DNA from 2 places in the Desulfosporosinus paludis genome. Region 1 is predicted to be linked to the other one. Evidence: riboswitches for the same ligand, from Rfam matches in the RefSeq annotation. Region 1 holds a riboswitch; the other holds the start of a gene.
The links. A riboswitch is a leader RNA that binds a small molecule or an ion and turns the genes downstream of it on or off. The one in region 1 is predicted to bind cobalamin.
Positions count from the first base shown of each region.

Region 2: linked by a shared signal. The riboswitch ahead of VZF35_RS04190 (ABC transporter ATP-binding protein) and the one ahead of VZF35_RS08350 (HoxN/HupN/NixA family nickel/cobalt transporter) in region 1 are both predicted to bind cobalamin.

Region 1 covers NZ_CP144211.1:1,635,029-1,640,399, forward strand. Annotated here, with positions in the region: gene VZF35_RS08335 (CAP domain-containing protein) at 1-378, opposite strand, end outside; gene VZF35_RS08340 (cytochrome c3 family protein) at 491-1,564, opposite strand; gene VZF35_RS08345 (cytochrome c3 family protein) at 1,748-2,254, shown strand; gene VZF35_RS08350 (HoxN/HupN/NixA family nickel/cobalt transporter) at 2,415-3,422, opposite strand; cobalamin riboswitch at 3,635-3,824, opposite strand; partial or broken gene VZF35_RS08355 (IS4 family transposase) at 4,103-4,380, shown strand; partial or broken gene VZF35_RS08360 (IS3 family transposase) at 4,362-4,514, shown strand; gene VZF35_RS08365 (hypothetical protein) at 5,072-5,371, shown strand, end outside.
Region 2 covers NZ_CP144211.1:799,322-804,692, forward strand. Annotated here, with positions in the region: gene VZF35_RS04175 (UbiD family decarboxylase) at 1-386, opposite strand, end outside; gene VZF35_RS04180 (hypothetical protein) at 415-951, opposite strand; gene VZF35_RS04185 (energy-coupling factor transporter transmembrane component T family protein) at 979-1,716, opposite strand; gene VZF35_RS04190 (ABC transporter ATP-binding protein) at 1,703-3,235, opposite strand; cobalamin riboswitch at 3,302-3,477, opposite strand; gene VZF35_RS04195 (hypothetical protein) at 3,523-4,140, opposite strand; gene VZF35_RS04200 (pyridoxamine 5'-phosphate oxidase family protein) at 4,350-4,754, shown strand; gene VZF35_RS04205 (GNAT family N-acetyltransferase) at 4,903-5,371, shown strand, end outside.

The DNA.
Region 1 (5,371 bases):
CATGTGCTGTTGCCCTGTCGTCAACGTAACTTCAGAAGGAGCTGGCGCAGGCTTTGCGGTCTGTTGAGTTGTTGTGGGATAGTAAGGCTGGGCTAAACCTCCCGAAATTGCTCCAACGGTATCATTAGTCAAATGAACGACCCACCAGCTTCCTAATTTACCCAAACATTCAAGCACTTGACCTTTGTATACTGCTCCGACTTTTAGAAAAGTGGTTGATGGCCCTGATCGAACGTTAACGGCTGAAGCGGTAATTTTAAGCTGTGCCGGAACATTGGTACGGCTAAATTGAGTTTGGGCGAGACTCTGAAAAGGAAAAGATACTAAAATTACTATTGTCACTATTATAATACTCAAAAATAAAATTAACCGTTTCATAGTACCTCCTCTGAATTAAATGGAGTTATATCTTCTGACTAGTACAGGGAAATGAGGCTAGACCTTTTTGCGGTCAAGCCTCATTTATCTTCCCATTCTTAAGCTAGTAATGTTACTTAGCTAGATCTGGTAATGCTTTCTTAACCATGTCAAGCACGGTAGGATCTGTAATTTCCACATTCTTTGTTGTTGGGTTGACTTTGGTAGCAGACTCTGGAATGGCTGTGAAACTGTGGTCAGCAGTTGTGTGACCATGGGGGTCAGACTTATTATCCCACATTATGGTATTTACGTCGTAATTTTTACCCGCATGACAGGTTGCGCAAATGTCATTCGGATTATCCTGCTTCAACAATCTGCCCTTAGTATTAGTACCGTGTACGTTATGGCAAGTCAAACATCCGTTGATCATACCAGTAGTGTTGTGTTTGCTGAAGGTATAGTCACGTGTGCCATAGTGGTTCGTGGTAATAATCGCACCTGCTGTGGCGCCTGTTGTGGTATCTTTCGTCGGATCACTCTGATGGCACTTCAAACAGGTCGTAGAAGTCGGCAATGGCATGGTGGCCTTCCTTTGATCATCTGTGGTAGCTGCAATGTGAGCGCTTCCCGGACCATGACAAGATTCGCAGGTAATTGTTAAGTCCGGTGTACCTGCTTTACCCATACCTGGGCTATGGCAATCAAGGCAAGAGTAATCTCCTGCAGACCAGTTCTGTGTGCCTTTGACCAAGCCAGGGTTATCGATCTTATACGTTCCGTCAGGATTCTTGATTAAATGACCCACCCGATAATACTGCTTGGCAAAACCAGCGTCTTTCGGGATCTGAGCCACAACATAGGTATCCATTTGCACGCCAAGTGCTTTGCTTAAATCGACAGTTGTAGATTTTGCATTATTGGCAGCTCCATCATAGACAGTAACCGTGCCGTAGGTCTTGTCGAGTTTGTAAGCAGACAATGGTTTAAAGGATTGAAAATGCGGTGTTTTGTCGTAGTTTGCTTTCTTATGACACGATTGACAGGTTTGTTCTCCGACATAGGTGAGATTAGTGTTCGCAGTTTGAGTCACGTTTGTCGTCGGGGTCTGTTGAGTTGGTGCGGGAGTCTGTGTATTACAGGCTGCAACCAGAGTGATAATGACTAAAGTCAAGATGCATAATACAAGAATTTTAAGCCGACGCACTGAAAATTACCTCCTTCACTGGTTCCTTAAACATCCCTAGTTTGCCGAAAAATGCTTGTTTTATACCAAACGCGAAAGATGTTTCAGTGCGGATATTATTACATATTTTTGAGAATTTAATGTAACAATAAGAACGGAATTGCGAAAGGAGTCGTCAAAACGTATTAAAAGGGGATGATGAATATGGCACCGAACGAAGGGCAGCCGGCCAAAGCCAGTAAGGCCCAAAGAACTGTGTTTATTGGATTGATTGTAATTGTCGTGCTAATTGCTGCAGCGTATGCCGGGATGCACTACACCTCCCGCCCGCAATTTTGCACCTCTTGCCACGAAATTGCTCCCCAAGTCGCTTCTTGGCAAACAGGACCGCACAAAGATGTGGAGTGTTTAAGTTGTCACGCTGCTCCAGGAAATCTGGGCTACATAGTGCGTAAGCTAAGCAGTTATAAAGAACTGTATCTTCATTTCACTAATCAAGTCCCTGCTACACTTGCATGGACGCCGCATATCGATGCTTGTTTGTATTGTCATAGCGGAAAAGACAGTGCCTATCCTAATGCTAAAAACATTACTCTCGCTCCTGGATCTGCGCCGAATGCCCCACCTATCAGCCACCAGCCTATGATTTCTGGCAACGTAAGCTGCATATCCTGCCATGGTAATGTTGGTCACTCATCTGGATCAAAATAACTAATATCTAAATATCACTAGAGTTGCATTCAAATATTTTGCAAGATAATCAACACATAAACAAAACACGAAAACACGGGGAAGCCTAATTGGCCTTTCCCGTGTTTTTAATAGCTTTGACAAAACCGTTTTAACTTATCTTTGATAATTTTCTTAATCCCTACGCATTCTCCAACCGTAAAACCTTCCATAAAAGATATGAGACACCCCACGCTAATACGAACAGCCCAACAAGCAAATAGCCTATTCCACCGAAGTTAAGGTTTTGTATCCATCCCCAAACTCCTCCATTAAGTCCAAGCTTTGGAGTAATTATCTGGGCCAATTCGATTAAGCCGATAAACAATGCTGCAATAACAGAAAGGCCGGTAACCGATAAATTATAATAAATCTTACGTAGCGGAGTAGAAAATGCCCAATGATAAGCAGTTGTCATGAAAACCCCATCCGCAGTGTCCATTAGGCTCATACCAGCAGCAAATATAATCGGTAATGATAGAATTGCAGTAATAGGCATTCCTTTGGAACCAAGAGTAGCAGAAATTGCTAATAATGCTACTTCTGATGCAGTATCAAAGCTTAAACCGAAGAGAAAGCCCAGTGGATAAACATGCCAACTCTTGTTAATAAACCGATATAGAGGTTTAAAGAAGCGGGATAAGAAGCCCCGGTTTAAAAGTAGTTGATCAAGATTTTCTTCATCGATCTCACCTCGACGCAATTTTAAGAAGAACCCATAGATATCAAACCAAATGTAAAGATTAAATAGCCCGATAAGCAAAAGAAAACTTCCAGCAACCGCAGTTCCGATCAGACCAGCGATAGCTTGTATTTGTGGAATGTTCTGTTGTGCCCAATGCATTGAAAATGCTGTAATAATTGCCATTATGCAGACAACAGTAGAATGGCCAAGCGAGAAGAAAAATCCAACCCCCATCGGATCCTGTTTTTGCTGAATCATTTTACGTACTGTGTTATCGATCGCCGCGATGTGATCAGCATCAAAAGCATGACGTAAGCCTAGTGTGTAAGCAAGAAAAGCAAACCCTAGTAATTGTGGATATTGCTTTAAATTCAAAAACAACATCGTCATGCCCAAAAGGTGTATTCCTGTTACTGCCACTCCAAAACTGAGCCATTTAGGACGACTCTTCATTTTTACATGGATGTTTTTCAAAATTTATCCTCCTTTTATTACCAAGCCTTGAAAGGACATTTGCTGGATTAACTGATCATACCGTACCCGATACCCCATGCTTGGAGGTAGTAAATAAAAACAAAAAAACCCTTCACCAACAGAAGGGTAAAAAGCTTAACCTGTATCAGGTAACAAAAGTAATCCTGAATACACAGGTATACACCCCCTAACATTCCCGTAGGTAGTTCAAATTCGGAATAAGCAGGTCTCCTGGCTCAAGTTCTTCGTTAACTCACGTCTTCCCGGATAAATCCCAGTGACACTTTGTGAGTTACCTCCCTTATACAGTGGCGGGCACCGCGTCAGCTTTAACTGACTTCCCTTTTCAATTCCTTCCCTCGGGAAGGAATCACTCATCCCAGATATTTAATTGTATTTATGGTATCATGAAACAATTAAGTATGTCTAGTACCAACTTGCCAAAACAATCACACTATTTCGGCATACGGGAGTGTCAGTGACACTCGGGAGCTAAGTTAGATCGAAATTCAAGCCCCTAACGCTAGCTCCTCAGAAATGACAGACTGCGCGACTTTTCGCCCTGAATAATTGCCCTATCTGCGCAACTAATAACTAAGTAACTCAACTTTCGCATAGCAAAAGTTACCTCCAACCCTGTATATATCTAAGTTGCGACAAAATATTTCTGTCTATTGACAGAAAATTTAAATGCTGGATTCTCGGCGGATTACCTTCTGATGGATGGCTGGTTTACTCATGCACCACTACTTCAAAACTGATGGATAAGAGACTTCACATCATTGGGATGGTAAAGGAGCTAAAACAACGTTATCGTTTCGAGGGAAACGCATTAAGTTTAAGTGAGTCATATACCAAACTCCCTAAAAACCCCAAAGCAGAAACTCTCGGCTCAGTTCGAGTTCAAACCCTTGCAAGTTTATCTCTTAAGATAAAGCGTATATCAAACCATGTGAAACTTTAGATGAGCTTAAATATGAGATAGACCAATATATGAACTACTATAACAATTTCAGATATCAATGGAATTTAAAGAAGATGACTCCTGTTGAATACAGAAATCATCTTCTAAGCATTGCATAGTCTTGACTGCTAGGTCTTTTTTTGTCATTACCTGAACTTATATAGCAAGACCTCCAGAATATACGTAAAAAATATTTTCCACATGGAATGAGTAGGCTCAAGCTTACTCATTTTCCGTTCGTATGCAATCAGATTAATACCTCTATCAGCTATCCTTCTTCATGAGAAATTCACAACTTTTTCATCAGTTTATCGTATCAGAAAGTTAAACTAACAGCATGACTGAACCACAATCATGAAACAAGGCTGAAAAATGAAAGTTTATGAGGAGGAGTAGCGAATAAAATACAAAAAAATTACTGTGATTTTGGACGTTATGAGAAGGTTGTGGGATAAGGCGCAATACACTGTGTCATATCCCACACATGGAAATTGAAATTACTTGCAATCATTTAAAAGTTGATTCAAAAAGTCGTCGTTCGTTTTGATTGAATGGGCTTAGATACTGATCCAAGCAGACTCTATAACCTAAGACTAAAAATTTACTAATAACAAACCCAACTTGGCATCGTTTTTGCACATTAGAAATTCGACTTTATTTTTAGAGGAGTGTGTTTATGAACGTTTCAAGAAAACCAATGAAGAAAATCCTTTTTTCCCTATCTCTGTTGCTCTTAACTCTCGTGATTGCTTCAAATACCCTGGCTGCATCTGGTGGACTAGAACAGGATGCGGGCCCTTACCATGTAATCATGCAGACTAACCCGGAAACCCTCGTGGCAAATCAACCAGCTACTTTTACGGTTATCGTTACAGATAAGGCTACCGGCAAACCGGTTACCGGAGCTAAAGTAATGATGGACCCAACAACAATGAGCAGTAGCGGAAGCATAAAAGGCTCTGATAGCAACAACAGC
Region 2 (5,371 bases), 840 kb from region 1:
TCAATCGGAAAGTGAGTTAGAATCGGTAACTTAAAGAGATCCACCTCGGGGCCAACGAAGGCATTTTCTTGGAATGGAACATCTGCCACCTCAACTGGGTCGATCCGCTGATTAATGCGCTGAGAAAATTCAGCGGCCAAATTATCTGGAGCAACTCCCATGGCCAAAGCCAGGCGCTCTCGGGGCGCTAAGACATTGGTGACAACGGAAATATTATGCCCTTTGATGTTTTCAAAAATTGTCAATGGATAACGGCGGACTTTTTCCAGTTCCATAATCAAGGTACTTATCTCATACTTAGGGTCAATCTCCTCGTGAACATGGACAACATCCGAAGGATTATGGGCCTTCACTCGTTCAATAAAGCCTCTCAAATCCTGCTCCAACTTCATCCCCTCCTCAAGAAAATAAAGGTCAACGTTCGATTAATGCTGATTTTTCTAGGGCACCGTAAACACTCTTTGTTAGGATTCCTGCAACAATGGTTCCTACTAAGGCCGTTAGAGCTGAAGATAAAAGTGCAATCTTCCAGTCAAGATGAATGACATAAATCAATCCAATCGTAACGCATAAGTTGCCGATAACAGTACAACCGAACATAGCTAAGATATGGTGGCTTAATTTCTTCATGGAAAAATTAGCAGCAATTAATGAATACACGATGGAGCCGATAGTATTGGCGAATAAGAAGAAAAAAGCCAGCGGCGAATAGGCTGTTGCCATGGCTACAATGGCTTCCACTAATCCGGCAATAATGCCTGCAGGCTGTTTGTACATTAAGACAATGAGACCCGTGAAAAATGCCCAGCAGGTGCCATTAAGAAGTAAAAGGGTAGGATCCAAAATACCGTCGATTCTTCCAGTTACCTGCTCCATAATCACGAAGACAATTCCGATGATGACGGAGCCTACAAGGGCTTTGGTGTCAGTTCTGAATAATTTTTCTTTCATTTCAATTCTCCTCCTAAAGTTTGATGATTATATTAATGGTAATAACCTGACTGCAAGGCTGATGCTTATTACCAATAACATCGCAGCGATTAAGGCAATATCGTAATACTTCATCTCTAAATCTGTTGAAAAAGTTCGGGTTTTGCTTCGTCCATACCCTCTCAGCTCCATGGCTAGGGCTATTTCTGTAGAACGTCGTACAGCGCGATACAAAAAAGGCAGGAAGGTTGGAATAATGGCTTTAAGATCGTCCCAAACATTTTCCATCTTTAAGCCTCTGGTACGCTGGCTATCGATGATGGATACATATTCAGCTTTCATAAGCGGGAGGAAGCGAACGCCAAGCCCCACCAGCATGGCAAAACGGTAAGGAATTCTGAATTTGATGAGCATCAAGGTAAAATCTTGAGCTGAAGCCGAGGTGAAAAATTGCAGACTTGCAGAGAAAATGAGGGTGGCCTTAAGTATACCGGTGATCGCTAAAGGAATAGCTTCACTGTAAATTTTGAGGATTCCCCATTGATAGATCAGAATACCTTCCCGGCAGAAGATTAGCTGAACGAACAATATCTGAAGACCCAAAAGCAAGATGATCATGATCATAACCTTATATTGTTTTAAGGAACCAGATAGGATCAAAGAGGCTACAATGCATACTAATAAAACAAGACTCAACTGAACAGCGGTTTGACAACTCAGGGCAAAGTAGATCATCAGTGCATACCAGACTAACTTCGTCCGGGGATCTAGCTTAGAAACTCCCATCCCAGCCCCCCCTAAATAAAGCAATGTCTTGAAAATTCAGTCCAATTTCTTTAAGTGCCTCGTTATATTCCGGAAGATCTTTTATGGAAATATCAAATTGCAGGCGATGGTTATTCAGCGCAACTAAGCGATTCGAATAGGCTTTGGCCAACGTGAGATCGTGGGTTATACACAAAATTGTTTTGCCTTTTTGAGATAAGTCGAAAAGTTTATTCATAATCATAAACCCTTGGTTTTCATCGAGGCCCGAGGTGGGTTCATCAGCAATGATGAATTCCGGATCACCGGCAAGGATGGAGGCTAAGGCTAAAAGCTGTCTCTGACCACGGCTTAAGCGCTGAGGATGCATTTTCTTATAATCCAGCAGCCCTACGAATTCTAAGCACTCATCAATTTTCTGATCAATGACTGCCTCTCGCTCCCCTCTTAGCTTCAACGAAAATCCAACTTCTTCTTCCAAGGTGCTTGCAAAGATCTGGTGGTCGGGGTTTTGAAATAGAAAACCTATTTGTGTGCGGATTTTTGTCAGGTTTTCCCTATTCAACAGCTTGCCAAACAGTTTGATTTCACCTTTACAAGGCTTTAAGAGACCGATAAGCAATTTGGCTAAAGTCGATTTTCCAGATCCGTTTAAACCAATGATTGATATAAAATCACCCTTATAAACTTCTAAATGAATATCTTCACAACCTATTAGATTATTTCTGTATCGATAGGAAACATTGATGATTTTAGCGATACTTTCCTTAGGACTACTGTTAGCTATTGCAGCATCAGCGGCGTATTTCAACCTTCTCTTTTGGAGTAAGACCTGATCGTTGTAATAGTCTTCAGGCAAATACTCCTTGATAATTTCACCATCCTTAAGATAAAAGACTCTGTTAGCATAACTGAGGACCTCTTCAATTCGATCCATAACCAAAACGATCGTAAGGTTTTGATGTTTATTAAGCTGACTTAAGCGCTTATAAATCTCTAAGCGACCTTGAGGATCCAGCTCAGCGGTTGGTTGATCAAGAATCAAAATTGGAGCATTAAGGGCTAAAACACCTGCCAAAACCACACGTTGAGCCTGGCCTCCGGAAAGCGAAGCGGTCTGTCTGTTCTCATAACCGTCCAAACCCACAAATTTCAACGTATTATTAACAATCTGCTCTGTTTGTTCACAAGGAATCCCCAGATTGCCGAGGCCAAAAGCAACATCTTCATAGACATCGAGACTGATGATTTGATTATGGGGTTCCTGCATCATGTATCCCACATAATCTGACATATGATTGAGATGCACATCCTTAATATCTTGGCCTAAGATTGTGATTTTACCTGTTAATTCCGCGTTATGATAGTGTGGAATAGCACCTGTGATCGAGTGCAATAAAATCGACTTGCCAGAAGCAACACCACCGGTAATAACAATAAAATCACCTCGCTTAATTTCAAAGTTAATGTTTTTAAGAGCAGGCTTTTCTTCATTTGGAAATACAAGTTTTTCGATTATTATGGTTGCAATTGTCTCCATAGACACTCCTAAATTAAAAAAATAAAAAGTTCTAGCTTTCAAGAAGCTAGAACTTTACCATTGTTCTTTTTGAATTATTTTGTAGGCAGGTCTCCTGACTTATAGACTCAAATGTACGCCTTCCCAGTTACACCAGTGGCAAATGTACATTTTCAACATCTAATTACAGTGGTGGGTCCGTCCAGGATTTTAACCTGGTTCCCTATTATCCCTTGATGGGCACCTATAAATATGTATTTAGTTGACTTTATAATAGAATAATTCAATTAGTTTGTCAATAAGGGGTTTTAAAGTTGATGCGATTTAAAATGATCATCTTTTGATTGAACCAACTCATTCGAAGATCTGACTGAACAGGGATAACTGGCCTTTCGCCTAATTTGTTGACAGCTCTCTTTAGCATCCTTCGATGATGCAAATATGATTGGATCTGCTATCATCACTATGGCCTGTGCAGAAACCAACCCGTATACAAGATGGTTCCATACAGCTGAGTAGAACGTCTTTGTCAATCCAAACTTCTTTAGCATACCAAATTTTTGCCCGCCAATAAGGCTGCCAAGGGTTAACATTGATATGAACAATCCTTTAATCAGGTGATGATCTTTCCCTGTTTTCTTTAAGAGATAGGTTAATAACGTTCCCCAAATTGAGCCTATTCCTAAATGAGTCATCTGGCCTAAAATAAAATTCTTTCTGCGTTTTGTTCTGAAAGGAGCTACAAATAATCCGCCTGCTATATGTCCATATAAGGCCTCGGTTTTACCTGCCTTGAATATTAACAGATTTGATATATCCATAAAGATTGTTCCTATTAAACCTCCCAAAAGCCCAATCGTGATAGAATCCCTCATCTTACCAAATCTCAGTAATGAATCCGTTAGTTTAATAAAAGACTTCAACATACTCCCCCCCATTCTTAATGTTAATTATTTTGCTCCAATTGGGAGGGTTTTAACTGTTGTAATATTTGGCAAAACAAAAATTACAGCGGCTATGAATCACAACGCTGTTGCTGCAGCTCTGGTAATTAAGATCGAAATTCTCAGGTTTTTTGCATTATTTTTAGTTGCGAGGTACAATCTAACAAAAGGTGTATAGGGGGCGAATTAACGTGAATGAAGTACTGTCCATTTTAAACGACCGTTCAGCTGTTGGATATTTAGCTACAGTTGATGAAGGGAAACCGAGAGTTAGACCATGGGGATTCATGTTTGAAGAAAAAGGAAGACTATATTTCTGCACTGCAAGTACTAAAGAGGTCTATAAACAATTAATGGCTGTGCCCTATATTGAATTCTCCAAAACTACCAAAGACATGGTTTGGGTTAGAGTCAGCGGAGAAATCACGTTTGAGGAGGACATCCGCATGAAGGAAAAAATCTTCGAACACGCCCCTAATCTTAAACAGCTTTATCAGTCAGCAGACAATCCCGTTCTTAAACTTTTTTATTTAGAACATGGAAAAGCGACTATTTACGATTTTTCGCCAAATCCTCCAAAATCATTTGATTTTTAGGCTAATACCTACGCCGCTGAATAAAATTAGCGGCTTTTCTTATGTCATCGTAACCTAGAAGATCGCCCAGACAACTGGTTGTCTGATTAGCGCCAAACACTGGCACACTTACTTACCCTAGAATCATTGGAGCAGGAGGATAAAAATCATGAATAGTCCGAATTTGGCAAAACTAGAGTTGGAAACAGAACGTCTTGTACTAAGGGTTTCGGATGAGAACTTTGTAGGGGTAATTTTAGATTATTTTAAACGCAACGAGGAGTTTCTCCGGGAATGGGAGGCAGTCAAAGATCATAAATTCTATACCATCCATTACCAACAGGAAGCATTGCGGGACGAGATATCCAGAATAGCAGCAGGTGGAACATTCAGAGTCTGGCTTTTCAGAAAAAGCGATGGGTTTTCCAGAACTATTGGGTCAGTGGCTTTAAACAATATCGTCTATGGGGCCTTTCATTCATGCCATCTAGGCTATAGATTAGACGGTGAGGAGATAAATCAGGGCTACATGACTGAGGCGCTTAAGAAAGTTATCGAATTTGCCTTCAACACGATGGGGCTTCATCGTATTGAAGCAAATATATTACCCCGAAATATGCGGTCAATGAGGGTTGTGG